Regions from separate parts of the Pseudomonas sp. NFACC43 genome, predicted to be linked through region 1. Evidence: predicted binding sites of a transcription regulator. Region 1 holds the regulator's gene; each other region holds the start of a gene.
What was found. Region 1 encodes sigma-54, which starts transcription at its own class of promoters, with help from an activator protein. Its sites were predicted from a motif close to ANTGGCATNNANNTTGCTNT; they were not measured.

Region 2: a site for sigma-54 is predicted at 6,859-6,878, ahead of flgB (flagellar basal body rod protein FlgB). Genes of this name have one in related genera too.
Region 3: a site for sigma-54 is predicted at 4,174-4,193, ahead of BT179_RS23200 (pilin). Genes of this name have one in related genera too.

What each region holds. Positions count from the first base shown of each region.
Region 1 covers NZ_FPKK01000004.1:275,721-285,961, forward strand. The annotation lists gene BT179_RS09950 (KpsF/GutQ family sugar-phosphate isomerase) at 1-164, shown strand, start outside; gene BT179_RS09955 (KdsC family phosphatase) at 164-688, shown strand; gene lptC (LPS export ABC transporter periplasmic protein LptC) at 696-1,265, shown strand; gene lptA (lipopolysaccharide transport periplasmic protein LptA) at 1,252-1,797, shown strand; gene lptB (LPS export ABC transporter ATP-binding protein) at 1,797-2,522, shown strand; gene BT179_RS09975 (RNA polymerase factor sigma-54) at 2,678-4,174, shown strand; gene hpf (ribosome hibernation-promoting factor, HPF/YfiA family) at 4,251-4,559, shown strand; gene ptsN (PTS IIA-like nitrogen regulatory protein PtsN) at 4,572-5,036, shown strand; gene rapZ (RNase adapter RapZ) at 5,039-5,896, shown strand; gene BT179_RS09995 (HPr family phosphocarrier protein) at 5,912-6,187, shown strand; gene BT179_RS10000 (ZIP family metal transporter) at 6,418-7,308, opposite strand; gene BT179_RS10005 (superoxide dismutase) at 7,328-7,951, opposite strand; gene BT179_RS10010 (hypothetical protein) at 7,954-8,394, opposite strand; gene BT179_RS10015 (class II fumarate hydratase) at 8,422-9,798, opposite strand; gene BT179_RS10020 (FagA protein) at 9,791-10,186, opposite strand.
Region 2 covers NZ_FPKK01000018.1:10,023-20,263, forward strand. The annotation lists gene BT179_RS23425 (ribonucleoside-diphosphate reductase subunit alpha) at 727-3,618, shown strand; gene flgE (flagellar hook protein FlgE) at 3,891-5,195, opposite strand; gene flgD (flagellar hook assembly protein FlgD) at 5,224-5,946, opposite strand; gene flgC (flagellar basal body rod protein FlgC) at 5,962-6,405, opposite strand; gene flgB (flagellar basal body rod protein FlgB) at 6,409-6,816, opposite strand; gene cheR (protein-glutamate O-methyltransferase CheR) at 7,104-7,931, opposite strand; gene BT179_RS23455 (chemotaxis protein CheV) at 7,985-8,911, opposite strand; gene flgA (flagellar basal body P-ring formation chaperone FlgA) at 8,990-9,754, shown strand; gene flgM (flagellar biosynthesis anti-sigma factor FlgM) at 9,928-10,233, shown strand.
Region 3 covers NZ_FPKK01000017.1:56,478-66,718, reverse strand. The annotation lists gene BT179_RS23215 (DUF748 domain-containing protein) at 1-2,592, shown strand, start outside; gene BT179_RS23210 (DUF2845 domain-containing protein) at 2,594-2,890, shown strand; gene BT179_RS23205 (BON domain-containing protein) at 3,062-3,415, opposite strand; gene BT179_RS23200 (pilin) at 3,704-4,129, opposite strand; gene pilB (type IV-A pilus assembly ATPase PilB) at 4,352-6,052, shown strand; gene BT179_RS23190 (type II secretion system F family protein) at 6,055-7,272, shown strand; gene BT179_RS23185 (prepilin peptidase) at 7,274-8,143, shown strand; gene coaE (dephospho-CoA kinase) at 8,143-8,766, shown strand; gene yacG (DNA gyrase inhibitor YacG) at 8,763-8,969, shown strand; gene BT179_RS23170 (hypothetical protein) at 8,966-9,181, opposite strand; gene BT179_RS23165 (energy-coupling factor ABC transporter permease) at 9,245-9,931, opposite strand; gene BT179_RS23160 (DUF1780 domain-containing protein) at 10,074-10,241, shown strand, end outside.

The DNA of each region.
Region 1 (10,241 bases):
TCATGACCCTCCACGGCAAGACGGCCCGCGCCGACATGCTCGCCGCCGAAGCCTTGAAGATCATGGAAGACCACAGGATCAATGCACTGGTGGTCGTGGATGACGAGGACCGCCCGATCGGCGCCTTCAATCTGTCCGACCTGCTGCGTGCCGGAGTAATGTAATGACGACCGACCTGCTGCAACGCGGTAAAGATATCAAGCTCGCCGTTTTCGACGTTGACGGCGTGCTCACCGATGGCCGCCTGTACTTCCTGGAAGATGGCAGCGAATTCAAGACCTTCAATACGCTCGACGGCCAAGGCATCAAGATGCTGATGGCCGCCGGCGTGCAGACCGCCATCATCAGTGGCCGCAAGACCCCGGTGGTCGAGCGACGCGCGAAGAACCTCGGCATCCCCCATCTATACCAGGGACGCGAGGACAAACTGGTGGTGCTGGACGAGCTTCTGGGCCAACTCAACCTAAGCTATGAACAGGTGGCCTACCTCGGTGACGACCTGCCGGACCTGCCGGTGATCCGTCGGGTCGGCCTGGGCATGGCGGTGGCCAACGCGGCCAGCTTCGTACGTGAGCATGCCCACGGCGTCACCACGGCACGGGGCGGCGAAGGCGCGGCCCGTGAATTCTGTGAACTGATCCTGCGCGCCCAGGGCCGCCTCGAAGCGGCCAACGCCGCGTACCTGTGAGCCATTTATGCTGAGTAAGAAGATTCGCACCATCGTGGTGTTCGGCTGTATCGCGGCGATTTTCGCGGCGGTGGGCTATTGGAACATCAGCCCGGAACGCTTCCTCGACCAGCCTGCGGCCCAGGTCGAGGAAAAGATCGACTGGTATGCGACCAACACGCACACCCTTCAGTACCTGCCCGATGGCAAGGTGCAATACGAAATGACGGCCGACAAGGTCGATCACGTCAAGGCCACCGACATCACGCTGGTGACCACGCCGGACCTGAACATGTTTCGTGGCACCGATTTCCCGTGGCATGTGCAAAGCAAGCGTGCCGAAGTCAATTCCGGCGGCACCGAAGTGGAGCTCATCGATTCGGTACGCGTGGCTCGCACCGATGAGAAGAACCGTACGACCATCATCACCAGCAGCCGGATGACAGTGTTCCCGCAGCAAGAATATGCGCAGACCGAGCAACCCGTTAGAATCGACGGCGCCGGCGGTGTGTCGACCGGCACTGGAATGAAAGCGTATCTGAAGGAAAGCAGGATACACCTGCTATCGAACGTAAGAGGACAGTATGAAGCTCGCTAAAACCCTCCCTATTTTGCTCAGTCTGGGCGCAGCACTGGGAAGCGCGAGCGCCTGGTCCCTCCCCAACGACCGCGATCAGCCTATCCGCATCCAGGCCGACGACGCCCAGCTGGACGACAAGAATGGCGTGGCCACCTACAAGGGTGACGTGATCATTACCCAGGGTTCGATGAAGGTGACCGGCAATACCGTGACCATCACCCGCACCCAGTCCGGGGATATCGACGTGGTGACCTCGGTGGGCAACCTGGCCTATTTCGAACAGCTGCAGACCGCGGGCGACACCAAGCCTGTCCAGGGCTACGGCGTGACCATCCAGTACCATGCCTCCCAGGACCGCGTCGTGCTGATCGACCGAGCCAAGGTCATCGACAAGGATGGCAACACCACCCAGGGCGAAAAGATCGTCTACGACACGAACAAGAAACTCGCCAGCGCGGGTCGCGCCACCGGTAACAAGGTGACCGAGCAGCGCCCACGGATCGACATGGTCATCCAGCCGAAAAAGAAAACCGAGCAGAAGGCCCAGTAATGGCAACTCTGAAAGCTCAGCACCTGGCCAAGAGCTACAAGGGCCGCCAGGTCGTGCGTGATGTCAGCCTGTCCATCGATAGCGGGCAGATCGTCGGCCTGCTTGGCCCCAACGGCGCAGGCAAGACCACCTGCTTCTACATGATCGTCGGCCTGGTCCAGGCCGATCAGGGCCGCGTACTGATCGACGACCTGGACGTCAGCCACCAGCCCATGCATGGTCGGGCGAAAGCCGGCATCGGCTATCTGCCGCAGGAAGCGTCGATCTTCCGCAAGCTGTCGGTCGCCGACAACATCATGGCGATCCTCGAGACCCGCAAGGACCTCGACAAGGCAGGCCGCCGCCAGGAGCTGGAGAGCCTGTTGCAGGAATTCCACATCAGCCACATCCGCGACAACCTGGGCATGAGCCTGTCCGGTGGCGAACGACGCCGGGTGGAAATCGCCCGCGCCCTGGCCACCTCACCGAAATTCATCCTGCTCGACGAACCGTTCGCCGGCGTGGACCCGATTTCGGTAGGCGACATCAAACAGATCATCCACCACCTCAAGGCCAAGGGGATCGGCGTACTGATCACCGACCACAACGTGCGCGAGACCCTGGACATCTGTGAAACCGCCTACATCGTCAATGATGGGCAGCTGATCGCCGAAGGCGACGCTACCACCATCCTGGCCAACGAACTGGTCAAGGAAGTGTATCTGGGTCATGAGTTCCGCTTGTAAGCACAAGGTGCCTGGCAAATTGGCCCGGCACCGCTAATTTTATTGCTAGGCAAACACTTCAGTTTCAGGCATATAATTTGCTTAAGGTTTGGCGCTCCGGCGCCATGTAGTGGATGGCGCATGTGCGCCGGCGAATAAGGTGTTAAGCCCCTGCCATGAAACCATCGCTAGTCTTGAGAATGGGCCAGCAGCTGACGATGACACCGCAGCTGCAACAGGCCATCCGCCTGCTCCAATTGTCGACCCTGGACCTGCAACAGGAAATCCAGGAGGCCCTGGAGTCCAATCCGATGCTCGAACGCCAGGAAGAAGGCGACGACTTCGATAACTCCGACCCACTGGCCGACAACGTCGAACAGAAAACCAGTACCGAGATCCAGGAACCGTCCTATCAGGAGGAGTCCGCCCCCACGGTGGATAACCTGGAGGATGGCGAATGGAACGAACGCATCCCCAACGACCTCCCCGTGGACACGGCCTGGGAAGATGTCTACCAGACCAGCGCCAGCAGCCTGCCCAGCAGCGATGACGACGAGTGGGACTTCACCACCCGTACGTCCGCCGGCGAGAGCCTGCAAAGCCATCTCTTGTGGCAGCTGAACCTGGCGCCGATGTCCGATACCGATCGCCTGATCGCGGTGACCCTGATCGACTGCATCAACAACCAGGGTTACCTGGACGAGACCCTCGAAGAAATCCTCGAGGCCTTCGACCCCGAGCTGGACATCGAGCTGGATGAGATCGAAGCCGTTCTGCATCGCATCCAGCAGTTCGAACCGGCCGGCATCGGCGCCCGCAACCTGGGCGAATGCCTGTTGCTGCAGCTGCGTCAGTTGCCCGCCAAGACCCCTTGGCTGGCCGAAGCCAAGCGACTGGTCAGCGACTACATCGACTTGCTGGGCGGCCGTGACTACAGCCAGTTGATGCGGCGCATGAAACTCAAGGAAGATGAACTGCGCCAGGTGATCGAACTGGTCCAGAGCCTGAACCCGCGTCCAGGCTCGCAGATCGAGACTACCGAGCCAGAATACGTAGTCCCCGACGTGATCGTGCGCAAGCACAACGATCGCTGGCTGGTGGAGCTGAACCAGGAAGCGGTCCCCAAGCTGCGGGTCAATGCCCAGTACGCCGGATTCGTGAGGCGCGCCGACACCAGCGCCGACAACACCTTCATGCGCAACCAGTTGCAGGAGGCGCGCTGGTTCATCAAGAGCCTGCAGAGCCGCAACGAGACCCTGATGAAGGTTGCCACCCAGATCGTCGAACATCAGCGCGGTTTCCTGGACTACGGCGACGAAGCGATGAAGCCGTTGGTCCTGCATGACATCGCCGAGGCGGTGGGCATGCACGAATCGACGATTTCCCGGGTGACCACCCAGAAATTCATGCATACCCCACGGGGTATCTATGAACTGAAATACTTTTTCTCCAGCCACGTCAGCACCTCCGAAGGCGGCGAATGCTCGTCCACGGCCATCCGCGCGATCATCAAGAAACTGGTGGCAGCGGAAAATCAGAAAAAGCCGTTGAGTGACAGCAAGATCGCTGGTTTACTGGAGGCACAAGGCATTCAGGTGGCCCGCCGTACCGTCGCCAAATACCGTGAATCCCTCGGGATCGCGCCTTCGAGCGAACGCAAGCGGTTGATGTAACAGGCCACGCCACAGCGTTCCAGTGGCAGGCATTTCTGCCTGCCGCTTTATGCACTGGCAACGAAGGAGAAGCTGTATGCAAGTCAACATCAGTGGACACCAACTGGAAGTGACCAAGCCTCTGCGCGAGTACGTCGAGCTCAAGCTCAAGAAACTCGAAGGGCATTTCGACAAGATCACCAACGTGCAAGTCATCATGACGGTCGAGAAGCTTCTGCAGAAAATCGAAGCCACGCTGCATATCCCCGGCGGAGAAGTCGTTGCCAACGCGTCGCATGACGACATGTATGCCGCGATTGACCTGCTGACCGACAAGCTGGATCGCCAACTCAAAAAGCATAAGGAAAAGACCCAGAGCCTCCTCCAGGGCGCAACCGGTCGTTAATCCCCCCAATCCATGATCCGACTAGAAACCATCCTGACCCCCGGCCGTTCCCAGGTGAACGCGCCGGGTGGCAGTAAAAAGAAAGCCCTCGAACAAATTGCCAACCTGATCCACCGTGAAGTCGGGGATCTGGAAATGCAGGACGTCTTCGAGGCCCTGGTTGCCCGTGAGAAACTCGGTTCCACCGGTTTCGGCAACGGCATCGCCATTCCCCACTGCCGCCTCAAGGGTTGTACCGCACCGATCAGTGCGCTGTTGCACCTTGAAGCCCCCATCGATTTCGACGCCATCGACGGCGCACCGGTCGACCTGCTGTTCGTGCTGCTGGTCCCGGAAGCCGCCACAGACGCGCACCTCGAACTGCTGCGCCAGATCGCCAGCATGCTGGACCGCAAGGAAGTGCGTGACAAACTGCGCAGCGCACCGAGCAACGAAGCCTTGTATCAGGTTGTCCTGGACGAACAGAACGGTCATTGAACATGCGCCTGATCATCGTCAGTGGCCGTTCCGGCTCCGGTAAAAGCACAGCCCTCAACGTGCTCGAAGACAATGGCTACTACTGCATCGACAACCTGCCGGCCGGGCTGCTGCCGGAGCTGGCCGAGCGGGCCCTGATCCATACCGAGCTGGCGCAGCCGCTGGTGGCGGTCTCCATCGATGCACGCAACCTGCCCAGCCACCTGTCGCGTTTCCCTGAGCTGCTCGAGGAAGTTCGCAACAAGCACATCCAGTGCGACGTGCTGTACCTGGACGCCGATGAAGAAACGTTGCTCAAGCGCTTTTCCGAAACCCGTCGGCGCCACCCACTGAGCAATGCCAATCGCTCCCTGGCCGAAGCCATCCACGACGAAAGCCAGTTGCTGGGGCCGATCGCCGACCTGGCGGACCTGAAGGTCAACACCACGCACCTGAACCTGTATCAGTTGCATGACACCATCAAGCTGCGCCTGCTGAACCAGCCCGAGCCGGGCACGGCGTTTTTGCTCGAGTCGTTCGGGTTCAAGCGCGGCATGCCGGTGGACGCCGACCTGGTATTCGATGTGCGCTGCCTGCCCAATCCCTACTGGAAACCGGAACTGCGCGAGCAGTCCGGGCTGGACCAGCCGGTGATCGACTACCTGGCCGCCCAGCCGGATGTCGAGGACATGTTCCAGGACATCTCTGCCTACCTGCTTAAGTGGCTGCCCCGCTTCGCCGCGAGCAATCGCGCCTATGTGACCATCGCCATCGGCTGCACCGGTGGTCATCATCGTTCCGTCTACCTGACCGAGCGCCTGGGTCGTCTCCTGCAACCCACCCTGAAGAATGTCCAGGTTCGCCACCGCGACCTCAGCTAAAGGATTCACATCGCGATGCCTGCTCAGGAAATTGAAATCATTAATAAATTGGGTTTGCATGCCCGCGCGTCAGCGAAATTCGTGGGTGTCGCGGGTAAGTTTCCAGATACCACGATCAGGGTCGGGCGCACGCCAGAGTCAACTGTCGATGGCAAGAGCATCATGGCGATGATGATGCTGGCTGCGGGCAAAGGCACCAGGATCCATCTGAGCACGGAAGGTGAACAGGCCCAGGAAGCGATGGATGCGCTGGTTGCCCTGATCAACAACTACTTCGACGAAGGGGAATAGTCCCCCCTATGGTGAGGGATCCGCTGGTGAGTGGATTTAGCGAATCGTCGCACTGCCCCGCCAGGTTGCGAAGCAGCCCCCAAAAAGAGCTCAGTCGACCTGATGCTCGGCGGTGACAGATATCAGGACTGCTTCGCAGCCCAGCGGGGATAAATCGCCTCGCCACCGATTGATTCCGGCCGCCACTGATTGATCCCTGCCCCACCTACCTGCCCCGCAGGTTCCCCCTGTCACGCCAACGCCGTATCCAGCACCATCATCAGGCAAAACCCCACCAACAATCCCAGGCTCGCCAGTTTCTCGTGACCATTGCGACGGGATTCGGGAATGACTTCGTGGGTCACCACCAGCAGCATCGCCCCTGCCGCCAACGCCAGGCCCAGGGGCAAGAGCATCTCGGCCAGGCTCACCAACCAGGCGCACAGTAGCGCGAACACCGGCTCGACCAGCCCAGACGCCGCGCCAATCAGGAACGCCTTGACCCGCGACATGCCCGCCGTGGCCAGCACCAGCGCGATCACCAGTCCTTCGGGGACATCCTGCAAGGCGATCCCCATCGCCAGGCTGTCGGCATCGGGCATGCCGCCCCCGGCCGACACGCCCACCGCCATGCCTTCTGGAATGTTGTGGGCAATGATGGCGAACACGAACAACCAGATCCGCGGCGCGATGATCGGACGTCCTGGCGCTGCCACCAGCCTCTCGGGGCTGGCCGAGACCTTGCGGTCCACCAGGTACAGCCCTAACGCCCCCGACAGAATGCCAAAGCAGATAAGGCCACTGGCGGCCCAAGGCGTGAACCCCAATTGCTCCGCTGCGGCAATGCCCGGCACGATCAGCGAAAACGCCGTGGCAGCGAGCATCACCCCGGCACCGAAGCCCAGCAGCGAATCGCTCACGGCCCGGGGCATACGCCGGATGACCAGCACCGGCACGGCCCCGAGCGCGGTGCCCAAGGCACAGAGTCCGCCGCCTTGAAGGGCTCGCAGCAACCTGGCCTCCAGGTCCAGCCACGCCAGGCCCTGGGCCGCCAGCAACGTCATCCCGGCCAACAACAGCAATGACCCCAAGGCATAGCGGAACATCCGTCCGCTTCCAATCGCCAGTGTTTGAGTATCCATAGTCAGCCTTGGAGGGGGTTCATGAAGGACTCGATGCCAGCGCCGCCTGATAGCGCCGGGCGACTTCAGGCCAGTTGATCACGTTGTAGAAAGCGTTGATGTATTCCGGCCGACGGTTCTGGTACAGCAGGTAGTACGCGTGCTCCCACACGTCCAGGCCCAGGATCGGCGTATTGCCGTTCATCAGCGGGCTGTCCTGGTTGGCGCTGCTTTCCACCACCAGGGCCTTCTGCGGGGTCACGCTCAGCCAGGCCCAGCCGCTGCCGAAGCGGCTCAGCGCAGCCTTGGTGAACGCTTCCTTGAATCGCTCCAGGCCCCCCAGCTGTGTCTCGATCGCTGCGCCAAGCGCACCGTCCGGTTGACCGCCACCCTCTGGGGACATCACTTCCCAGAACAGGGAATGGTTGGCATGGCCACCGCCCTGATTGATCACCGCCGCCCGCAGGTTCTGCGGCAACTGCTCCACGCTGGCCAGCAGTTTTTCGATGGGCCATTGGGCGTACTCGCTGCCCTCCACCGCGGCGTTGAGGTTATTGATATAGGTCTGGTGGTGTTTCGTGTAGTGGATCTCCATGGTTTTCGCATCGATGTGCGGCTCCAGGGCATCGTAGGCGTAAGGCAGCGCAGGCAAGGTAAAAGCCATTTTCAATGAACTCCATAATGAAGAGGGGCATTGCGGTGCAAGAGTGATGTGTCTTTGCTTTGGAGCAACCGTTGGGTGCGGGGGTACTCGCCATGTTCACTGATGAAACCCAGCAGTTCGACATAAGTCCTGTGGCTCTGGCGCATCGCGGCCGCACGCAGCGCTGTCGGCATGCGCTCGTCCTGCAGGGTCTGCAGCAACCGTTGATGGATGGCGCACAAGTATTCGGCGCTTTCCTCTGGCTGGTTCAGGCGCAGGTGCAAGTCCGCCAGGTTGTGGTGGGAGACGACGCAGGCGGCCACGGCCTCGTCGGCGTCAGGCCAGCGCTCATACAGCACCTGCGCCAGGGCCAGGGCTTGCAGGTAGGCTTCGCGGGCATCCACCAGTTCGCCCAGCATGAAATGACGATTGGCTCGTTCGATCGTGCGTTTCCAGTGCTCCATGATGAGTCCTCCACACAGGGATCGGAATTACACACCGCCCGCCGTGAGCTTCTCGGGGTCCAGCAAGACCTCCAGTTCGCTACGCGACAGGTCGGTGTGTTCCAGGGCGACATCGATGACCGGGCGGCTTTGTTGATAAGCCGTCTTGGCGATTTGCGCGGCTTTCTGGTAACCGATGATCGGATTCAATGCTGTAACCAGGATCGGGTTGCGCGACAACGCCTCCTTGAGCCTGGCCTCGTTGACCTTGAAGGTGGCAATGGCCTTGTCCGCCAGCAACCGGCTGACATTGGCCATCAAGGCGATGCTGCTCAGCAGGTTCTGAGCGATGATCGGCAACATCACATTCAGTTCGAAGTTGCCCGACTGGCCGGCCACGGTGATCACCGTGTCGTTGCCGATCACCTGGGTCGCGACCATCGCGGTGGCTTCCGCAATCACCGGGTTGACCTTGCCGGGCATGATAGAGGAGCCCAGCTGCAAGCCCTCCAGTTCGATCTCGCCCAGGCCAGCCAGGGGCCCGGAATTCATCCAGCGCAAGTCGTTGGCGATTTTCATCAACGACACCGCCGTGGTCTTGAGTTGCCCGGAAACCGCCACCGCGGTGTCCTGGGAACCGATCAGGGCGAACAGGTTCTTGCCAGGAGTGAATTGCACCTGGGTCAGCAAGGTCAGCTGCTGGCTGAACAGCTCGGCGAAGCGAGGGTGGGCATTGACCCCGGTCCCCACCGCAGTGCCCCCCTGGGCCAGGGCCTGCAGGCTTGGCAGCAGGTCCTGCAGATGGCCGATATTGGCTTTCAACTGCTGCGCCCATCCCTCCAGCACCTGGCTCAGGCGGACCGGCATCGCATCCATCAGGTGGGTGCGACCGGTCTTGATGAACGGATGAACCGCCACCGCCTTGCGCTCGATCACCTGGACAAGATGTGTCAGCGCCGGCAACAACTGCTCATGCAAGGCCAGTGCGGCGCTGACATGAATGCAGGTGGGAATGATGTCGTTACTGCTCTGCCCGCAGTTGACGTGGTCGTTAGGATTGACCGTCTCTCCCAGCAGCCGGCTGGCGAGGGTGGCGATCACTTCGTTGGCGTTCATGTTGGAACTGGTGCCGGAGCCGGTCTGGAAGATATCCACCGGGAAGTGATCCATGAAATGACCTTCGAGCAACCCTTGGGCCGCATCGACGATGGCTTTGCCCTGGGCCGCGCTGATCTGTCCCAGCTCCACGTTGGCCCGGGCGGCGGCGGCCTTGGCCAGGATCAGTGCGCGAATGAACGCCGCCGGCATGCGCTGGCCACTGATGGGGAAGTTATCCACGGCACGCTGGGTCTGCGCGCCGTACAGGGCATCTGCCGGGACATGGAGCTCGCCCATGCTGTCGCGTTCGATACGGGTATTACTCATCGGGAAATCCTTGTACCGGTTCATTGAGAGAGAGGGAGGGTGCCAGGACACAGGTCGCCAGCGCCCAGGCATGGCTCTGCCAACGCCTCAGGCGACATTGGCAGAGTGATTGGCGTTCGAGATCGCGCAATGGCCGCCAGGCCTGGTCAAGACAGAGCGCCCGCCAGTGCCAGGGCAGCGCGATATCCGAGGCGGTGTCGAGCAGCAAGCGAAAGGCCGTTTCGCCGATCATCCATGGCGAAGTGGCGGTACAACAGGCCAGATAGCGCCCCTCAGCCAGGTAATGCTCAATCAACCGCGGTTCGTCCGGGTTCATCGCGCAACGGATCTGGCGACTCATCCAGCGCCAGCTTTCAAGGTAAGGCTGTTCGTGCAAGGCAGGACTCATGACCGGGGCTCAATCGGCAAATGAGATTCATTATTAGATGATAATAAGAAGCAAC
Region 2 (10,241 bases), on a different contig from region 1:
TGCCACAGGGCATGTATGTCCACTTATGGATCGTCGGGGCCGTCCTCTCTTTATTGTCATCCTGGACGAGGACAATCGCACCGATACATGGCCCGATTGTATAAACGGCGTCCCGCTAGAAAACAAGCGGACAAATGCGTTCGGCCGGATGGAATGGCTGTGGTATGGTCCGCGCCCGCAAAATTTTCGAACAGTTTTTCAGTGCTCGAAATTGTTGAAAAAGCGCTCGCTCCAGCAAGCTCGCGGCCTACAGAGCAGCTCCACGTTTCGCACACAAATTACGCACAGGCTTATCCACAGGTAGTACGTTGATTCATCCCCCAAAACGCATTATCTTGTAGCCCGCCACGAAAAAAACCCTACATGTAGGGGTTCAGGCCAAAAACCAAACACAAGTCGGACAGAGAATTCAAGCGCTTTTCGTGCCTCTGTCCAGCTGAAACATCGCATCCCCAAGACCCATCCGCGCCGCGCGAAGGGCAATGGCTTCAAAGGTTGAGAAAACGACCGGAACGGTACGGGTGTTGCAGTACTTAGCTGCGCCCCTTCAGTTCGGTCACGAGCCCAGGCTCGCAACCCGGAACTTCGGATGGAGGCGGCCTCCCGGCCCAGCCTCCTACTGTCCCGAAGTGGTTATGCCCGACGCCAGTCGGTTGTAGTGCTTCAGGACGGAACGGTGGGCCCCGCGAGGGAGCCCAAACAAACATAGAGAACGTGGAGACACCCATGCACACCGACACAACTCGCGAGAACCCGCAGGGCACCGCGCCGCTGGCCGCCGATTCGAGCCCGGATCTGTCTGCCACCGCGCCCGGCCAACTGCGTGTGATCAAGCGTAACGGCACTGTCGTTCCTTACACCGATGACAAGATCACCGTCGCCATCACCAAAGCGTTTCTCGCAGTTGAGGGCGGTACCGCTGCCGCCTCGTCGCGAATCCACGACACCGTGGCCCGCCTGACCGAACAGGTCACCGCGACCTTCAAGCGTCGCATGCCCTCGGGCGGCACCATCCACATCGAAGAGATCCAGGACCAGGTCGAACTGGCCCTGATGCGTGCCGGCGAGCAGAAAGTGGCCCGCGACTACGTGATCTACCGTGACTCCCGTGCCAAGGAGCGTGCCACCCGCGCGCCAGCCGACGCACCGGTCCAGGCCCACCCATCGATCCGCATCGCCCGCGCCGACGGCACGCTGGCGCCTCTGGACATGGGTCGCCTGAACACCATCGTTACCGAAGCCTGCGAAGGCCTGGAAGAAGTCGACGGCGAACTGATCCAGCGCGAAACCCTGAAGAATCTCTATGACGGCGTCGCCCTCAAGGACGTCAACACCGCCCTGGTGATGACCGCGCGGACCCTGGTGGAGCGCGAGCCGAACTACTCCTTCGTCACCGCCCGCCTGCTGATGGACACCCTGCGCGCCGAAGGCCTGAGCTTCCTGGAAGTCGCCGAGAGCGCGACCCACCATGAAATGGTCGACCTGTACGCCAAGGCGTTGCCGGCCTACATCGCCAAGGGTATCGAATACGAACTGCTGAACCCGGTCCTGGCTTCCTTCGACCTGGAAAAACTCGGCAAGGCGATCGATCACGAGCGCGACCAGCAGTTCACCTACCTGGGCCTGCAGACCCTGTACGACCGTTACTTCATCCACAAGGACGGCGTGCGTTTCGAACTGCCGCAGATCTTCTTCATGCGCGTGGCCATGGGCCTGGCGATCGAAGAGAAGCAGCGCGAAGACCGTGCCATCGAGTTCTACAACCTGCTGTCGTCCTTCGACTACATGGCCTCGACCCCGACCCTGTTCAACGCCGGTACCCTGCGGCCACAGCTGTCGAGCTGCTACCTGACCACCGTGCCGGACGACCTGTCGGGCATCTACGGCGCGATCCACGACAACGCCATGCTGTCCAAATTCGCCGGCGGCCTGGGCAACGACTGGACCCCGGTTCGCGCATTGGGCTCGTACATCAAGGGTACCAACGGCAAGTCCCAGGGCGTCGTGCCGTTCCTCAAGGTGGTCAACGACACCGCCGTGGCGGTCAACCAGGGCGGCAAGCGCAAGGGCGCGGTCTGTGCCTACCTGGAAACCTGGCACATGGACATCGAAGAGTTCATCGAGCTGCGCAAGAACACCGGTGACGACCGTCGTCGTACCCACGACATGAACACCGCCAACTGGATCCCCGACCTGTTCATGAAGCGTGTCTTCGACGACGGCAAGTGGACCCTGTTCTCGCCATCCGAAGTGCCGGACCTGCACGACCTGACCGGCAAGGCCTTCGAAGAGCGCTACGAGTACTACGAAGCCCTGACCGAGTACAACAAGATCAAGTTGTTCAAGGTCGTCCAGGCCAAGGACCTGTGGCGCAAGATGCTGTCGATGCTGTTCGAGACCGGCCACCCATGGCTGACCTTCAAGGACCCGTGCAACCTGCGCAGCCCGCAGCAGCACGTGGGCGTGGTCCACAGTTCGAACCTGTGCACCGAGATCACCCTGAACACCAACAAGGACGAGATCGCGGTCTGCAACCTGGGCTCGATCAACCTGCCGAACCACATCGTCGACGGCAAGCTGGACACCGCCAAGCTGCAGCGCACCGTGAACACCGCCGTGCGCATGCTCGACAACGTGATCGACATCAACTACTACTCGGTGCCACAGGCGAAGAACTCCAACTTCAAACACCGTCCAGTGGGCCTGGGCATCATGGGCTTCCAGGACGCGCTGTACCTGCAGCACATCCCGTATGGTTCGGACGCTGCCGTCGAGTTCGCCGACAAGTCCATGGAAGCGGTCAGCTACTACGCGATCCAGGCTTCCTGCGACCTGGCCGACGAGCGCGGTGCCTACGAGACGTTCCAGGGCTCGCTGTGGTCCAAGGGCATCCTGCCGCTGGATTCGCAACAGATCCTGATCGAGTCCCGTGGCGAGAAATACATCGACGTCGACCTGACCGAAAGCCTGGACTGGGCCCCGGTTCGTGCCCGCGTACAGAAAGGCATCCGCAACTCCAACATCATGGCCATCGCACCGACCGCCACCATCGCCAACATTACCGGCGTGTCGCAGTCGATCGAACCGACCTACCAGAACCTCTATGTGAAATCGAACCTGTCGGGCGAGTTCACCGTGATCAACCCGTACCTGGTCCGCGACCTCAAGGCCCGCGGCCTGTGGGATTCGGTGATGATCAACGACCTGAAGTACTACGACGGTTCGGTACAACAGATCGAGCGCATCCCGCAGGAGCTCAAGGAGCTCTATGCCACCGCGTTCGAAGTGGAGGCCCGTTGGATCGTCGACGCCGCCAGCCGTCGCCAGAAGTGGATCGACCAGGCTCAATCGCTGAACCTGTACATCGCCGGCGCTTCGGGCAAGAAGCTGGACGTGACCTACCGCATGGCCTGGTACCGTGGTCTGAAGACCACCTACTACCTCCGTGCCCTGGCCGCCACCAGCACCGAGAAGTCCACCATCAACACCGGTAAGCTGAACGCGGTTTCCGCTGGCGGCAACCACGGTGACGATTCGGTCCTGGCTGCTCCAGCGGGTCCGGCGCCAGTGCCAAAGGCCTGCGCGATCGATGAGCCGGATTGCGAAGCTTGCCAATAAGCTGAGCCAGTGGGCGCGTAAAAGCGCCAGCTGAAAGAAGCCCCCGATAGACCGCTGGTTTATCGGGGGTTTTCTTTTGCCTGGAAAACGACAGTACTCGTTCGCGACAGCTGCGGGCCAACCTGCATCCAGGTTCAGGGTGACACTCATTGTGGCGAGGGGATTTATCCCCTCGCCACAAAGGGAACCTGGCATGAGGACAAGCTCTGGCGGGTATGAAAAAGCCCCTCTTGCGAGGGGCTTCTTGTGCAGCCTTCAAGCCAACAGCGTCATCAAGTCATCTGAATGATGGTCTGCATGATGGTGCTCTGGGTGGAGATGGTCTTGGCGTTCGCCTGGTAGTTGCTTTGCGCCTTGATCAGCTCGACCAGTTCGTTGGTCAGGTTGACGTTGGACTCTTCCAGGGAGTTGGAGACGATCGAACCCAGGGTGCCGGTTTGCGGAGCATCGTAGCCTGGGATGCCCGAAGCGAAGGTTTCCTTCCAGCTGGTACCGCCTACTGGCTGCAGGCCTTGCTCGTTGGTGAAGCTGGCAAGGGAGATCTGGCCGATGGGCTTGGTCTGGTTGTTGCTGAAGTTGGCCAGCAATACACCGCTGCCGTCGATGGTCAGGTTGGTGATCTGGCCGGTGGCGTAACCGTTCTGGGTCGGGATCGACCGTGCGGTGTCGGCGTTGAACTGGGTGGTGTTGGCCATGGAGACCGTAATAGTCGACGAACCGGCGCCGTTCGCGGTCCACACACCGTTGGTCACGGTACCGGGCACCCAGCCTGTGAGTACCAGATCGCTGTTGATGGTCGCGGGCGGAGTGCTGACCTGGACCAGCTTGCCACTCGAATCGAAGGTCATCGTCGAAGGAACCGGAGCGTTGGGAGCGACCGGCGCGCTGCCATTCAGGTTACGACCATCGATCAGGGTATAGACGTCCCAGGTATTGGCACCCGTTTTGACCATGTACTGATCCATGGAGTGCTGGTTACCCTGAGTGTCGTAGACCGGTGTAGTGAACTGTTTCGTAAACGTGGCCGTATCGGTCGGATCGAACTCCAAGGCCGGGTTGGTCTGGTCAATCGGCGTGGCCGTCGAATTCAGGTTGATCGTCGACGAAACCAGGCTGGTGGCCTGCGGCGGCAGGTTCGAGGTGTCGATGCGCAGGTCGGTCAGGATACCGTTAAGGATCTTGCCGTTGGCGTCCACGCCATAGCCTTGCAGGCGTGCAGTGCCATCGCTGTTGGTGATGTAGCCTTCCTTGTCGGTCTTGAAGGTACCGGCACGGGTGTAGCTCAGGGAACCGTCGTTGCTCAGGACAAAGAAGCCCTGGCCCTGGATACCCATGTCCAGCACGTTGCCGGTGTTGTTCACATCACCCTGGCCGAACTGCTGGGAGACGTTGGCCAGACGCACGCCGTTGCCGACGGTCTTGGTGCCCGAACCCAGCTTGGTGGCCGAGTAGACGTCTTCGAATTCCGCGCGGGACGATTTGAAACCGGTGGTCGCGACGTTGGCGATGTTGTTGCCGGTCACGTCCAGCTGTTTGTTGGCTGCATAGAGACCGCTAAGGCCGATGTTGAAAGACATGTTGACTCCTTTTGCCGGTTAGTCGGCTCTACATACCAATAGTTTGTACTTTGGACAGGGCAATGCTGCCCAGCCCGGCCAGGTTGAGCATCAGCTCACCGCCCGTCTGGCTGATGGTCACGCTGCTGACCGTGGCCGGCAGGTTGGTGATCAGCGACGTGGCCTTGCCGTCGATGGTGGTCGAGGCCGCAAAGGTATACGTGCCCGACTCGACCGTCGTGCCGGCGTCGTTCTTGCCATCCCAGATGAACGCCGAGTTGCCGGCCTTCTGGCTGCCCAGGTCGATGGTGCGGACAGTCTTGCCGTCCTTGTCCATGATCTTGACGGTGAGGGAGGACACTGCCGCCGGTACCACCACCGTGCCGTTGAGGCTCTTGGAGGTGTCGACCACAGCCTTGTCACCGGGCGCGATCACCGAACGCCCCACCAGGGACGAAGCCTGCAGCGCCTGGGACGAGTTGTAGTTGCCGGCGATACCGCTCACGGTTTCGTTGAGCGTGGTGATACCTTCCAGGCTGCTGAACTGCGCCAATTGGGCAACGAACTCACCGTTGTCCTGGGGCTCCAGCGGGTTCTGGTTCTTCAGCTGGGTAACGAGCAACTGCAGGAACGCATCCTTGCCCAGCTCCTTGTTGCCGGTCGCTGCCTGGGTCGCGCCGCCGAGACCATCGGAGGTGTTGTTGGTCTTGACCGAGGAGTTGGCCAGAATCTCGTTGAGGCTCAAACCGCTGGTAGTGTTGGTGACGCTCATGTGACTCGCCCCTTATCACTGACCGAGGGTCAGGACCTTCTGCATCATGGTTTTGGCGGTGTTCATCATTTCGGCGTTGGTCTGGAACGAACGACTGGCGGAAATCATGTCGGCCATTTCTTCGACGACGTTGACGTTCGGGTAGTAGACATAACCCTTGGCGTCCGCGGCCGGATGGTTTGGCTCATAACGTGCTTCGAGGTTGCTCTGGTCTTCGACTACGCCAAGTACCTGTACGCCCTGGCCCGCTGCGTCCTGGTCCTGGAACAGCGAGTCGCTGCCGCCGGACTGGCCGCCCTGGAACATGGTGGCGAACACCGGGTGACGGGCACGGTAGGTCTGGTCGATGCTCGACGAGACGGTCTCGGCGTTGGCGATGTTACTGGCGACGGTGTTCAGGCGAGTGGTCTGGGCACTCATGGCACTGCCGGCAATGTTGAATACGCTGGCGATCGACATGGATTACTCTCCGCGCAGGGCCGATACCAGCCCTTTGAACTTACTGTTGAGCAAGGTGAAGCTGGCCTGGAAATTCACGGAGTTCTCCGCGTAGTTGGACTGTTCCAGTTGAGCATCCACGGTGTTCTGGTCGATCGAAGGCTGCATCGGCGTGCGATACATCAGCGACTCGTCGCCGCTGCTCAAGCCTTCGGCTTCGATATGACGGCTGTTGGTCATGTTCAAGGCGAAGTGGCCGTTCTTGGCCTTTTCGTTCTGCTCGGCGAGCACCTTGGAGAAGTCCAGGTCACGCGCCTTGTAGTTCGGGGTGTCGGCGTTGGCAATGTTATTGGCCAGGACTTCGGCACGCTGGGCGCGGAAGCTCAGGGCCTTTTCATGGATACCGAGCGCTTTATCGAAGCTGATGCTCATGTCGGAAACCTTTGGGTGACCAGAATGTACGTACGAATGGATATAGCAAGCGTCGTGCCACTTTCCAAAAGCCCATAAACCGGGGCTTTGCGGGCAGCGGCAAAGCGGCAATGCCAGAAAAGCGGCAATCGGCTTCCGCTTTTCTGCCGCTTTTCTGCCGCTTTCATCAGGCGACGCGAGTCAAGATGTGGGGGCGAGCTCGCTCCCATAGGGGGATGGCGCCGGCTGGCCGGCAAAAAAAAACGGGAGCCCCTAGGGACTCCCGTTTTTTTGACAACCCAAGCCAATCATTTCGCCTGGTAGATGATACCCGGGCTGCACTGGACCATCTGGTAATGATCCGGCAAGCCATTCAACGCTTCGGAAGCGCCGAGGAACAGGTAGCCGCCGGGCTTGAGGGTACCGTGGATACGCAGCAGGATGTCTTTCTTCACCTCGGCGGAGAAATAGATCAGCACGTTGCGGCAGAAGACCACGTCGAACTTGCCGAGGCTGGCATAGCTGTCCAGCAGGTTGAACGAGCGGAACTCCACCCGATTCTTGATCGGCGCCTTGACCACCCAGCGGCCCGGCCCCTTCGTGTCGAAATAGCGTTGCAGGCGATCCGGCGACAGGCCGCGGCCGATGGCCAGGCTGTCGTATTCGCCGGTCTTGCAGTTGTTGAGCATGGTCCCGGACAGATCGGTGGCGACGATTTGCACGCCGCCCTTCAACTGGCCGATGTTGGTCCGCTCGAATTCGTCGATGGACATCGAGATCGAATACGGCTCCTGGCCCGACGAACAGGCCGCCGACCAGATCCGCAGGCGTTGGCCCGGGCTGGCCTTGATGGCCGCCGGCAAGACCTTGCTCTTCAACACCTCGAAGGGATAGGTATCGCGAAACCACAGGGTTTCGTTGGTGGTCATGGCGTCCACCACCATTTCGCGCAAACCGCTGCGCGGTTGGGTCTGGATACGTTGCACCAGCTCACCCAACGACTTGAGGCCCTGTTGCTCCATCAATTTGTTGAGACGGCTCGACACCAGGTATTGCTTGTTTTCACCAAGCAAGATGCCACAGGCTTTTTCCAGGAAGACCCGGAACTGTTCGAAATCCAAATTACCCGTAGACAAGATACCGCCTCTTTCATTGTGTTGATTTGCCGGGCGCAAGACGCGCCCGACCTTTATTCCGCGGCCTTGATCCGGTCGACCACCCTGGAAGCCAGGTCATCGGGCCGGAACTTGGCGAGAAAATCGTCGGCGCCGACTTTCTTGACCATCGCCTGGTTGAACACCCCGGACAACGACGTATGCAGGATGATGTGCAGTTTCTGCATGCGCGGATCGCTGCGGATTTCCGACGTCAGCGTGTAGCCGTCCATCTCTGGCATTTCGATGTCGGAAATCATCATCAGGAACTCTTCTTCCGGCTTCTTACCATCGTCGACCAGGCTGCGCAGGTAGTCCAGCGCTTGCCGGCCGTCGTTCAATGCCACGACCTCGACACCGACGGTCTGCAGGCAACGGGTCACCTGCTTGCGCGCCACCGATGAGTCATCGACGGTCAGCACGCGCATCGAGATGGCCTTGTGCTGGGTTTCGGCATCCACCACGCCCACGGAGATGGTCTCCGGCGTCGGGGCCACTTCGGCGAGGATTTTCTCCACGTCGATGATTTCCACCAACTGGTTGTCGACCCGGGTCACCGCCGTCAGGTAGTGATCACGGCCCGTGCCCTTGGGCGGCGGATGGATCTCCTCCCAGTTCATGTTGACGATGCGTTCCACCGAGCGCACCAGGAAACCCTGGGTCTTGGTGTTGTACTCGGTGATGATCACAAACGGATTGCTCTGATCCAGCAGCGCACCGGCACCAGTGGCCATCGCCAGATCGAGAATCGGGATGGTCGCTCCCCGGATATTCGCCACACCGCACACGACGGGACTGGATTTTGGCATCAACGTCAGCTTGGGGCATTGCAGCACCTCACGGACCTTGAACACGTTAATCCCATACAACTGTTGGCCATCGAGACGGAACAACAACAGCTCCAGGCGATTCTGACCGACCAGCTGCGTGCGCTGGTTTACCGAATCCATCACTCCCGCCATGCCCTGACTCCTACCTAACGCTAATGTGTCCGACGCGCATTCATCACTAAACGGCACGGGGCTTGCTATTCAACCGGCATGAACGCACAAACGACATTTTCTCGACGCTTGACCACTCATTGCCGCCACTGGCTAGGTGCGCTGCTGGCTGTCTGCCTGTTCGCCTCGGGCGGCCGTGCCCTCGCCGATGCTCCGGTTACCTTGCCTGATCTCCTTATCGGCGTCACTCAGGGCTTTCTTGAATTCACCGTAGAAGACTACCTGGCCTCCAGTCAAACCGAAGGTCGTTATGAAATCGAAGTCAACCAGCTCGATCCCCGCCTGCGCATGCCAATGTGCGACAAGGAATTGACTGCCTCGCTGGAGAGCCCGGCCAGGCCCCTGGGGCGGGTCACGGTAAAGGTTCGTTGCGACAGCGCCGCGCCGTGGACGGTGTTCGTGCCAGCCCAGGTGCGCCTGTACCGCGAGATCGTCACCACGACCCGCCCACTCAAGCGGGCCGGCATCGTCGAGCCACAGGACGTGACGCTGCGTGAACGCGACGTCAGCCAGATCACCCAAGGCTTCCTGACCTCCGTCGACGAAGCCATCGGTCAGAAACTTGTCCGACCAATGGTAGCCGATCAGGTGGTAACCCTCGTGCACCTGGAACAGGCCGAAGTGGTTCGCAAGGGCGATCAGGTCGTCATCACCGCCCGTAGCGGCACCCTGGCCGTAAGAATGCCGGGCGAGGCGCTGTCCAACGGCGGCATGCGTGAGCAGATCCGAGTGAAAAACCTCAACTCCCAACGCGTCATCAAGGCGCAAGTGATGGCCCCAGGCCAAGTGGAAGTGGCTATGTAGCGATCCGGTAGAGACGGGTAGAAAGCTGGCGCTTGCCCCCGCCGTTCCCTAGACTGTGCCTTATGCCAAGGCAAGCGCAGACGTGCGCACGTTCATTGAATAAATGAGCCTAAAGTTTTTTTGGGAATGGCCGAGAACATGGCAAGCGTCCAAATACCCAGAGGTTTTTTACCATGGTCATCGATTTCAATCGTTTAAACAGCTCTTCACCCCTGACAGGCACCACGCGCACCAACGCCAGCAAGGAAACCGAAAAATCCTCGCCGGTCGAGCAAGCCACCACTGTCAGCAATGGGGAGTCGGTACACCTCAGCGATGAGGCTCAACAGTTGCAGAAGGTCACTGACAAGCTGCGCGATCTACCTGTTGTCGACAAAGGCCGCGTGGCCGAGTTGAAGGCAGCAATCGCCGATGGCAGCTACAAAGTCGACAGCAACCGTGTAGCCAGCAAACTGCTCAACTTCGAAGCCCAGCGCTAGGCAGCCGC
Region 3 (10,241 bases), on a different contig from region 1:
GGGCAGTTGAACCTGCTGGGCCTGTTCAAGCTGCCGCCCAGCGAACCGACCCCGGCCGATCCGGACGCCAAGCCGTTCCCCCTGCGCGTCGACCGGATCAAACTGGCCACCGGCTATGTGCATTTCCAGGATCTCCGGCCCAGCGAACCCATCGAGTTCCTCTACGACACGCTTGATTTCGAACTGAAGAACCTGAGTACCCTGCCTGACGACAGCGCCGACATGACCCTGGTCGCCGTCGGCCCTGAAGGTGGACAGGTCGACTGGACCGGCAATTTCAGCCTTTCGCCCATCGCTTCGCAAGGCAAACTCAAGATCACTGACGGCCAGATGAAAGCCTGGTGGCCCTACGTACGCGACGCGGTGCCCCTGGTGCTGGAAAATGGCGTGCTCAACCTGAGCACCGACTACAAGCTCAACCTGGCCAAGGGCACCGAACTGTTGCTCAGCAACGCGGCCGTCAGCGTCGCGCCCTTCGCCATCAAGGCGCCCGACGGTCGACCGCTGGCGAAGCTCGAGCGCCTGGATGTCAGCGAAACGACGGTGGACCTGGCCAAGCAGCAAGTGTTGGTAGGCAAAGTCCGTAGCCAGAAGCTGGAGACCTGGGCCGCCCGCGAGGCGGACGGACAACTGGACTGGCAGAAGCTCTTCGCCAGCCAGCCGGCAAAACCCCAGGTGAAGGTAGAGCCTGCATCGGCCCCGGCGGCGGCCGATTCGCCCAAGCCAGCCCCGCAAGCCCCCGGCAAGCCTTGGCAGATGCTGTTGAAGGACGTTCAATTGCGCGATTACCGGGTGCACCTGGCCGACCGCCAGGCACAGCCTGCCGTGGCACTGGAGGTCGGCCCGCTGAATCTCGACCTGCAGAACTTCGACACCCTCAACGGCTCACCCTTTACCCTCAAACTGGACACCGGATTGGGTAAACAGGGCAAGATCCTCGCCGACGGCGAGGTCAACCTGAGCCCCGTCACGGCCAGGCTCAAGGTCAAGACCCAGGACATCGACCTGCGTGTGGCCCAGGCCTATATCAACCCGTTCATTCGCCTGGAGCTGCGTTCAGGCATGCTCGGCAGCGACCTGGCAGTGGATCTCAAGAGCACCGAGCCGCTGGCTTTCGCAATCACCGGTCGCGCCCAGGTCGATCAGTTGCACACCCTGGATACCCTCAAGACCCGCGACTTCGTCAAATGGCAGCGCCTGGTGCTAGAAGGCCTCAGTTATCAGCACGGCGACAGCCTGTCCATCGACAAGGTCAACCTGCTCCAGCCTTATGCGCGCTTCATGATCAACGACGATCGCACCACCAACGTCGATGACCTGCTCATTCCGCAACCGGCCGACAGCGGCCCGAAGAACACTGCGGCAATACCGGCTTCCAAGGAAAAACCCCTGGGCATCCACATCGGCGCGATTGCCATCAATGACGGCTCGGCCAATTTCGCCGACTTCAGCCTGACACCGAACTTCGCCACCGCCATCCAGCAGCTCAACGGCCAGATCGGCACCATCGACAGTCGCCAGGCCAAACCGGCCAGCGTCGACATCAAGGGCAAGGTCGACCGCTACGCACCTGTCACGATCAAGGGAGCACTCAACCCGTTCGATCCGATGGCCAGCCTTGATATCGCCACCAGCTTCAAGCGTGTCGAACTGACGACCCTGACACCCTACTCCGGTAAATTCGCCGGCTACCGCATCCGCAAGGGCCGGCTCAACCTGGACCTGCATTACCGCATCACCCAAGGCCAGCTCCAGGCCGACAACAAGGTGGTGGTGGAGCAACTGCAACTGGGGGAAAAAGTCGACAGCCCGGACGCCGTCAGCCTGCCGCTCAAGCTGGCCGTCGCGTTGCTGAAGGACTCCGAAGGCAGGATTTCCATCGAACTGCCGGTGTCCGGCAATCTCAACGACCCGCAATTCAGCGTCATGCCGATTGTCTGGCAAACCTTGCGCAACCTGGTGGTACGAGCGGCCCAGGCACCGTTCAAGCTCATCGGTGGGCTAGTGGCCGGAGGCGGCTCGCAAGACCTGGGCAGCGTGTCGTTCGCACCGGGCTCCAGCGAGCTGAGCCAGGAGAACCAGGGCGTACTGCTCAAGCTGTCCGAAGCCCTGGGCAAACGTCCCGAACTGCGCCTGGAAATCGAAGGCACCGCCGCCGAAAGTAGCGACGGCCCGTTACTCGCCGCCCAGCGCCTGGAACGCGAATACCAGTACAACTACTACAAGATGCTGCAACGCAGGGGCGACAAGGTCCCGGCCAAGGCTTTGTTGCTGCAGGTACCGGAGGACGAGAAGGCCCCGCTGCTGGAAGGCATCTACCGCACCCGCCTCAAGACCCAGCCACCGGCCGAATGGTCGCAACTGGATAAAAAGGCTCGTATCGAGAAGCTGCGTGAAGGGGTCATCAAGTTCTGGAGCGGCAGTGACGTTCTGCTGCGTGAACTGGGGCAGGAGAGAGCCAGCAGCATCAAGGACTTCCTGGTGGACAAGGGCCAACTGGCTGACGAACGGGTGTATTTCATCGACGCGACCCTCGGCCAAGCCGAAAGCGATGGACGCGTGATCACCCCCATGCACCTGGATGCCGAATAACATGAACCGCTTCCAATGGCTCTCCCTGGGATTGCTGCTGGTTGCCGGCCCGGCGTTGGCGGCCGACACGTTGCGCTGCGGCAGCCAGCTGATCAGCGTTGGCGATCGTTCCAGTGAAGTGCTGCACAAATGCGGACAACCCACGGCTCGAGACGACCTGGGCTACAAGCGCAGTGTCAATCGCCGCGAAGAATATCCGGTAGAGGAATGGACTTACGGCCCCAACAGCGGCATGTATCAGTACCTGCGCTTCGAAGGCAATCGCCTGGTGCAGATCACCAGCAAACGCGGGCGCTAGCCCATCTGATCGATCAACACCCTGCCCAAAATAGACAGGCCCCCGGCAAACGCCGAGGGCCTGGGACGGCCACATCCATGTGGCCTTTCGCATGAACCCTAAGCAACGGCAAACGTATGACTAGGCCCGCTTGCCGTGCCTTCTCCCGGTTCAGGCGGAGAAGTCTTGGCCTTATTCGGCCTTCAGGCCATCAGCCGATACAGCCTTGACGCCTTTGATTTTCTTGGCGATTGCTACTGCTGTGTCTTTCTGAGCCTCGGTCACGGCAACAGTGGAAGACAGGGACACGACGCCTTTGTTGGTTTCTACTTTGATATCGGTGCCTGGAATACCTTTTTCGGTGACCAGGTCAGCCTTGACCTTGGTGGTGATCCAGGTATCGGAGGTGGCTTCCTTGGCCTCTGTCACTTCGCCCGCAGCCAGCATCATTGGAGCCTGAGTTGCTTGAGTGGTCTCGGCGAAAGCGCTAGCCATGGTCAGGGTCAGTGCGGTGGCTGCAGCGGCAGTGATAGCGAACTTCTTCATACGAGTAACTCCTGTTTTTCTCAGAAACTGCCGGGGTAATGCATTCCGGCAGGGTTGTCAGGAGTAGTGCGAAGGCTGTGCCAGTTTTAGAAATTCAAATAATTTCTTTTAAATCAATGAGTTAAGCGAAACGGCGATTTGCAGAATCATGCAAAATGCATGACCCTCCGATTTTGTACATGCAAGTTGCGGTTTTTTTACGACGACTTAAGCCACTGAATTGCCGGGCATTTCCTACACGCAAAAAACCCCGCTAAAAGCGGGGCCGGTCAGATCAACCTGTATGCCTCAACTACCTGCAGCGGCAGCACCGGTGCAGCCCTTGGGAGCGTATTCCTGTTCAGCCGTGGTGGCACAGGTCCATACGCCGGTTCCCGAACGACTCAGCGTGATCGTCTTGCCCACCACCGGGCCCGGTGCATTGAGGATCGTGCAGCCGATGGTGCCGACCCCTGTAGAGGCAACACCCGAGGCAGTGGTGGTGCAGTTACTGGTGGTTGCCGTCCCGCCGATAAGCTCGAGGGTCGGGTTGGTACCCGAGTTGATCGTGTCTTCGAACGGCACTTTCAATGCGGTGATCTCCGCCAGGCCCGCGGTCACCTTGGCTCGCGCCTGGTATTTGGAATATTGCGGCAACGCAAAGGTCGCCAGAATGCCGATGATCGCCACGACGATCAGCAGCTCGATCAGCGTAAAGCCATTCTGCTTGTTCATAGACATCTCCATACATGAGGCGAAATCTCATGGTTGGAGCAGTCATTGCACGGCACATGCCAACCGCCCCGAGCCGCGCGGGCAAGGCCTTGCAGCCCGTCAAAGCACTACGGCCTACCCCAACAACCGCACTATCTGACATTTTTTGTCACCCCGCCCCGCTGGTAGGGCGTCGAGGCTTGACTAGGCTATAGGTCATGAATTGCCGTATCCGGGATCCCCATGACTGACATCGCCCTCAGTGGACTGACCAAGCAACTGGTACTGGCCGAACTGATCACCGAGCAAAATGCCCAACAGGCGCACCAGCAGGCCCAGCGCAATCGCATCCCCCTGGTCAGTTATCTGGTGCAGAACAAACTGGTCCAGAGCCGCCGTGTTGCCGAGATCGCCTCGGAACATTTCGGTGTCGCCCTGCTGGACCTCAACAGCCTCGACAAGGACATCCAGCCCACGGGGCTGGTCAGCGAAAAGCTGGTACGCCAGCATCACGCGCTGCCATTGTGGCGACGCGGCAACAAGCTGTTCGTGGGCATTTCCGACCCCACCAATCACCAGGCCATCAACGACATCCAGTTCAGCACAGGCCTGACCACTGAAGCCATCCTGGTGGAGGACGACAAGCTCAGCGATGCCATCGAGAAATTCTTCGAGTCCAGTACCACGGGGCTGGAGGGCATGGGCGATGTCGACCTCGACGGCCTCGACATCGAATCAGGCGACGACCGCAAGCAGGACACTATCGCCGGGCTGGACGCCGACGATGCGCCGGTGGTGCGCTTCGTCAACAAGATGCTGCTGGATGCGATCAAGGGCGGCTCATCCGACCTGCATTTCGAGCCCTATGAAAAATCCTACCGGGTACGGGTGCGCACCGATGGCATGTTGCGGGAAGTGGCCAAGCCGCCTATCCAGTTGGCGACCCGCATCGCGGCGCGCCTGAAGGTCATGGCGAACCTGGATATTTCCGAACGGCGCAAACCCCAGGACGGGCGGCTGAAAATGCGACTGTCGAAGACCAAGTCCATCGATTTCAGGGTCAACACCCTGCCAACCCTCTGGGGCGAAAAGGTGGTGATCCGGATCCTCGACCCCTCCAGCGCGCAAATGGGCATCGACGCCCTGGGCTATGAGCCGGACCAGAAAGAACTGTACCTGGCGGCGCTCAAGCAACCCCAAGGGCTGATCCTGGTGACCGGGCCGACCGGCTCGGGCAAGACCGTCTCGCTGTATACGGGGTTGAACATCCTCAATACGGTGGACATCAATATTTCCACCGCCGAAGACCCGGTTGAAATCAACATGGAGGGGATCAACCAGGTCAACGTGAACCCGCGCCAGGGGCTGGACTTCGCACAAGCCCTGCGCTCATTCCTGCGCCAGGACCCGGACGTGATCATGGTTGGCGAGATCCGCGACCTGGAAACGGCCGAGATCGCCATCAAGGCTGCGCAGACCGGGCACATGGTGCTGTCCACACTGCACACCAACAGCGCCGCCGAAACCCTCATCCGCCTGCAGAACATGGGCATTCCCGGCTTCAACATCGCCACGGCCGTGCACCTGATCATCGCCCAGCGACTGGCGCGCAAGTTGTGCACTCATTGCAAGAAGGCCATCGAGATTCCAGAGGAAACCCTGCTCAAGGAAGGTTTCCCTCGGGAACGCATCGGCTCGTTCACGATCTATGAGCCGGTCGGTTGCGAACAGTGCAACAACGGCTACAAGGGCCGCGTGGGGATTTACGAAGTGGTCAAGAACACTCCCGAGCTGCAACGCCTGATCATGGCCGAGGGCAACTCGCTGGAAATCGACCTGCAGATGCGCAAGGACGGCTTCAACGACCTGCGCGCCTCCGGGCTGCTCAAAGTGATGCAAGGCGTGACCAGCCTCGAAGAAATCAACCGGGTCACCAAGGACTGAGCATGGCGGTCAAGGCAGTAAAAACCGATACCTACACTTGGGAAGGCAAGGACCGCAAGGGCACGAAAATGTCCGGCGAGCTGACCGGCCAGAGCCCGGCGCTGGTCAAGGCACAGTTGCGCAAGCAAGGGATCAACCCGGACAGGGTGCGCAAGAAGTCCACCTCGATATTCAGCAAGGGCAAGCGCATCAAGCCCCTGGATATCGCCCTCTTCACACGTCAGATGGCAACGATGCTCAAGGCCGGCGTGCCCCTGCTCCAGGCCTTCGACATCATCGGCGAAGGCTTCGACAACGCCAACATGCGCAAGCTGATCGACGAGGTAAAGCAGGAAGTCGCAGCCGGTAACAGCTTCGCCGCGTCGTTGCGCAAATGCCCGCAGTACTTCGACGAGCTGTATTGCAACCTGGTGGACGCCGGGGAACAGGCTGGCGCCCTGGATACCTTGCTGGACCGGGTCGCCACCTACAAGGAAAAGAGCGAGGCCCTCAAGGCCAAGATCAAGAAGGCCATGACCTACCCGACAGCCGTGATACTGGTTGCGGCGGTGGTCACGGGCATCCTGCTGGTCAAGGTGGTGCCGCAGTTCGAATCGGTGTTCGCCGGGTTCGGCGCGGAGCTGCCGGGGTTCACGGTGATGGTCATTGGCCTGTCGGAGTTCATGCAGCAATGGTGGTGGCTGCTGCTGGGTGCGCTGGTCGGCGGTTTTTTCGGGGTGAGATATGCCCTCAAGCGCTCCCAGGGCTTTCGTGACTGGCGCGACAAGTGGCTGCTCAAGCTGCCGCTGATCGGTGCCCTGATGTACAAATCCGCCGTGGCCCGCTTCGCCCGCACGCTTTCCACCACCTTCGCCGCCGGCGTGCCGCTGGTGGAAGCGCTGGATTCGGTGTCCGGCGCTACCGGCAACGTGGTATTCAAACGAGCGGTGCAACGCATCCGACAGGATGTCTCGACGGGCATGCAGCTGAATTTCTCCATGCGCGCGTCAGGCATCTTTCCGAACCTGGCGATCCAGATGACCGCCATCGGCGAGGAGTCCGGCGCGCTGGACGATATGCTGGACAAGGTGGCGAGTTTTTATGAGGCCGAAGTGGACAATCTGGTGGACAATCTCACCAGCCTGATGGAGCCGTTCATCATGGTGGTACTGGGGGTGGTCGTCGGCGGCCTGGTGGTTGCCATGTACCTGCCCATCTTTCAACTCGGCTCTGCGATCTGACATGCCCCTGACCGAATTCTTCGCGCTTTATCCCCTGGCCTTCGTGCTGACGGCGTTATTGCTCGGGCTGATCGTCGGCAGCTTTCTCAATGTCCTGGTGTGGCGCCTGCCCAGGATGCTGAGCCGGGAATGGCGACTGCAGGCCCATGACTTGCTGGGCCTGCCCGCCGAAACGCCCGGCCCGGCCTATAACCTGATACTGCCCCATTCCCAGTGCCCCCATTGCGGCCACCGCATCCGGGCCTGGGAAAATATCCCGGTGTTGAGCTACCTGGCGCTGCGCGGCCGCTGTTCCAGTTGCGCCACTCCCATCGGCAGGCGCTACCCCCTGACTGAACTGGCCTGTGGGGTGTTATCGGCGTTCGTCGCCTGGCATTTCGGCTTCGGCTGGCAGGCGGCAATGGTGATGGTCCTGAGCTGGGGCCTGCTGGGCATGAGCCTGATCGATGCCGAGCACCAATTGCTGCCCGATACGCTGGTACTGCCTTTGTTGTGGCTGGGCCTGATCGTCAACAGCTTTGGATTGTTCGCTTCGCTGAACGAGGCCATGTGGGGCGCTGTGGCCGGCTATCTGGCGCTGTGGTCGGTGTTCTGGGCGTTCAAGCTGATCACCGGCAAGGAAGGCATGGGCTATGGGGATTTCAAGCTATTGGCGATGCTGGGCGCCTGGGGCGGCTGGCAGATCCTGCCGTTGACGCTGCTGCTGTCGTCCCTGGTAGGCGCAGTCGTCGGCGTGGTTGTACTGCGCATGCGTGACGCTCCGGCGTCGACGCAAATCCCCTTTGGGCCTTATCTGGCCATTGCCGGCTGGATTGCGCTGCTCTGGGGTGGTCAAATAACCGACTTCTATTGGCAGTCTGTCGGTTTCTAATGAATACCCCTGTGGAAAAACCCTGGATTCTCGGCCTGACCGGCGGTATCGGCAGCGGTAAAAGCGCGGCGGCCCAGCACTTCATCGACCTGGGCGTGCACGTGGTCGACGCCGATCACGCCGCACGCTGGGTCGTCGAACCCGGACGCCCGGCCCTGGCGCAAATCGCCAGGCATTTCGGCCCTGGCGTGGTGCAGGCCGACGGCAGCCTCGATCGAGGGGCGCTGCGAAAACTCATCTTTGAAAATGCCGAGGAGCGTCGCTGGCTCGAGGCATTGCTGCATCCGTTGATCGCCGACGAAATCGCCCATCATCTGGCACTGGCACAATCGCCCTATGCGATCCTGGTCTCGCCACTGCTGATCGAGTCGGGACAGTACGCCATGACCCAGCGCATCCTGGTGATCGATGCTCCGGAACGAATGCAGATCGAACGTACCTTGCAGCGCGACCAGACCAGCGAACAACAGGTCCAGGCCATCCTCAAGGCACAGTCAAGCCGTCAGGATCGCCTGAGCCATGCGGACGACGTGGTGGTCAACGACCGCGACCTCGCCTGGCTGCACAGCGAGGTCGAACGCCTGCATCATTTTTACCTTACCTTGCGTGGAGGCCAGTCATGAGCCAGAACCCAACCGTTGATTGCCCGACCTGTGGCGCCCCCGTCGAATGGAGCCCGGAGAGCAAATTCCGGCCCTTCTGCTCCGATCGCTGCAAACTGATCGACCTGGGCGCCTGGGCGTCGGAGGAACACAAGATTCCGGTCAGCCCTGAGGCCGAGGACGAGTTGTTCAGCGAAGACTTCAACCCCCGCTCACATCATTAAGGGCGCATGAAACCGTAGTCCTGGCTGTCGTCGAGGTTTTCCGCCAGGAAACCCAATTCGTCGGCCAGGTCCTCGACACTGCGCACGGCCTTGCTCTGCTGCACCACCGCACTGAGCAAGGCCCGCAGGCTCAGTCCCGGATCGAAGCCTATTTCCATGGCCGCGTCCTGGCTGCGCCTGATCTCCTGTCTCGCCCACTCATAAACACTCATGGTTGTGCTCCCGAAATTTTTGCAGAGCATGCCGGGCGCTCGCCCGCGCAGCCTTGATGTGAATCAAGGCTTGTCGTTGTCCTTCCAGGGAGCCGACAGATACCGCGTGCGGTTGAATGTCTCCAGCCATTCGGGGCTGAACACCACCAGCGCACTGATCACCATGCCGTTGATGAAGGCCTCGGGGAAAATGACCAGCCAGAGATAGCCGACAAAGTCGCTCAGCCAGTAAGGCATGGCGAATACACCGTCATACCACAGCAGACCGAGCCCCAGCAGCAGGCACAGCAGCGCCGACAGCGCAGCGGCCAGGAACCCCGAACAGAATATGTATACGAACAGGTTGCGTGGCTGGGCTCGCTCCACCAGAATCGCGCAGCATTCGGTGACCCACACCGGCAGCAGGACCAGCAGCATACCGTTGACGCCCACCGCCACCATGTCCTGGCGCCCGAGCAGGACCAGCGCCAGCTGGGCCAGAAAGCCGCCGAGGATCGCCAGGGGCCAGTCCAGCAGCAGCGTCACGGCGGTCATGCCGATGAAGTGATACGACACGCCGGTCTCGAAATCCCGGCGCACCAGCCACAACATGAACAACGCGAGCACCGTCCCGAACAGCAGATGCTGGCGTCGACTGTCGGTGAACAGCTCGACCCAGGGCGCGCGCCAGACCGCCCAGGCGAGCACCGGCACATAGATCAGCCAACCCGCCGTGAGGGTCTGCGAAGAGAGCAGCTCGGCACCGATCATGGGACTCCTCCTTTCGCTTGCCCTGGCATCACAGACTCCGTCATCGCCTTCGAATTCAAGCCGGCAGTCTACACCCCGGCCGACGCGTATTAATCAACGCAAGGCTTCCAGCTTGTCGCAATTGAACGCTAAGCTTGGGCTCATGGATGACTCCGATTATTTACGCCTGCTCACCATCGCGGCCGAGCAAGCCAACGCCTTTCTCTCCAATGCCCGCAAATGGGAGCGTGAGCGTTGGGTCTGCCAACGGCTGCTGCAAGGGTTGAACGTGCCCTATCGCGCCGATGAGTTCGCCCCCGCCGGGGAACCA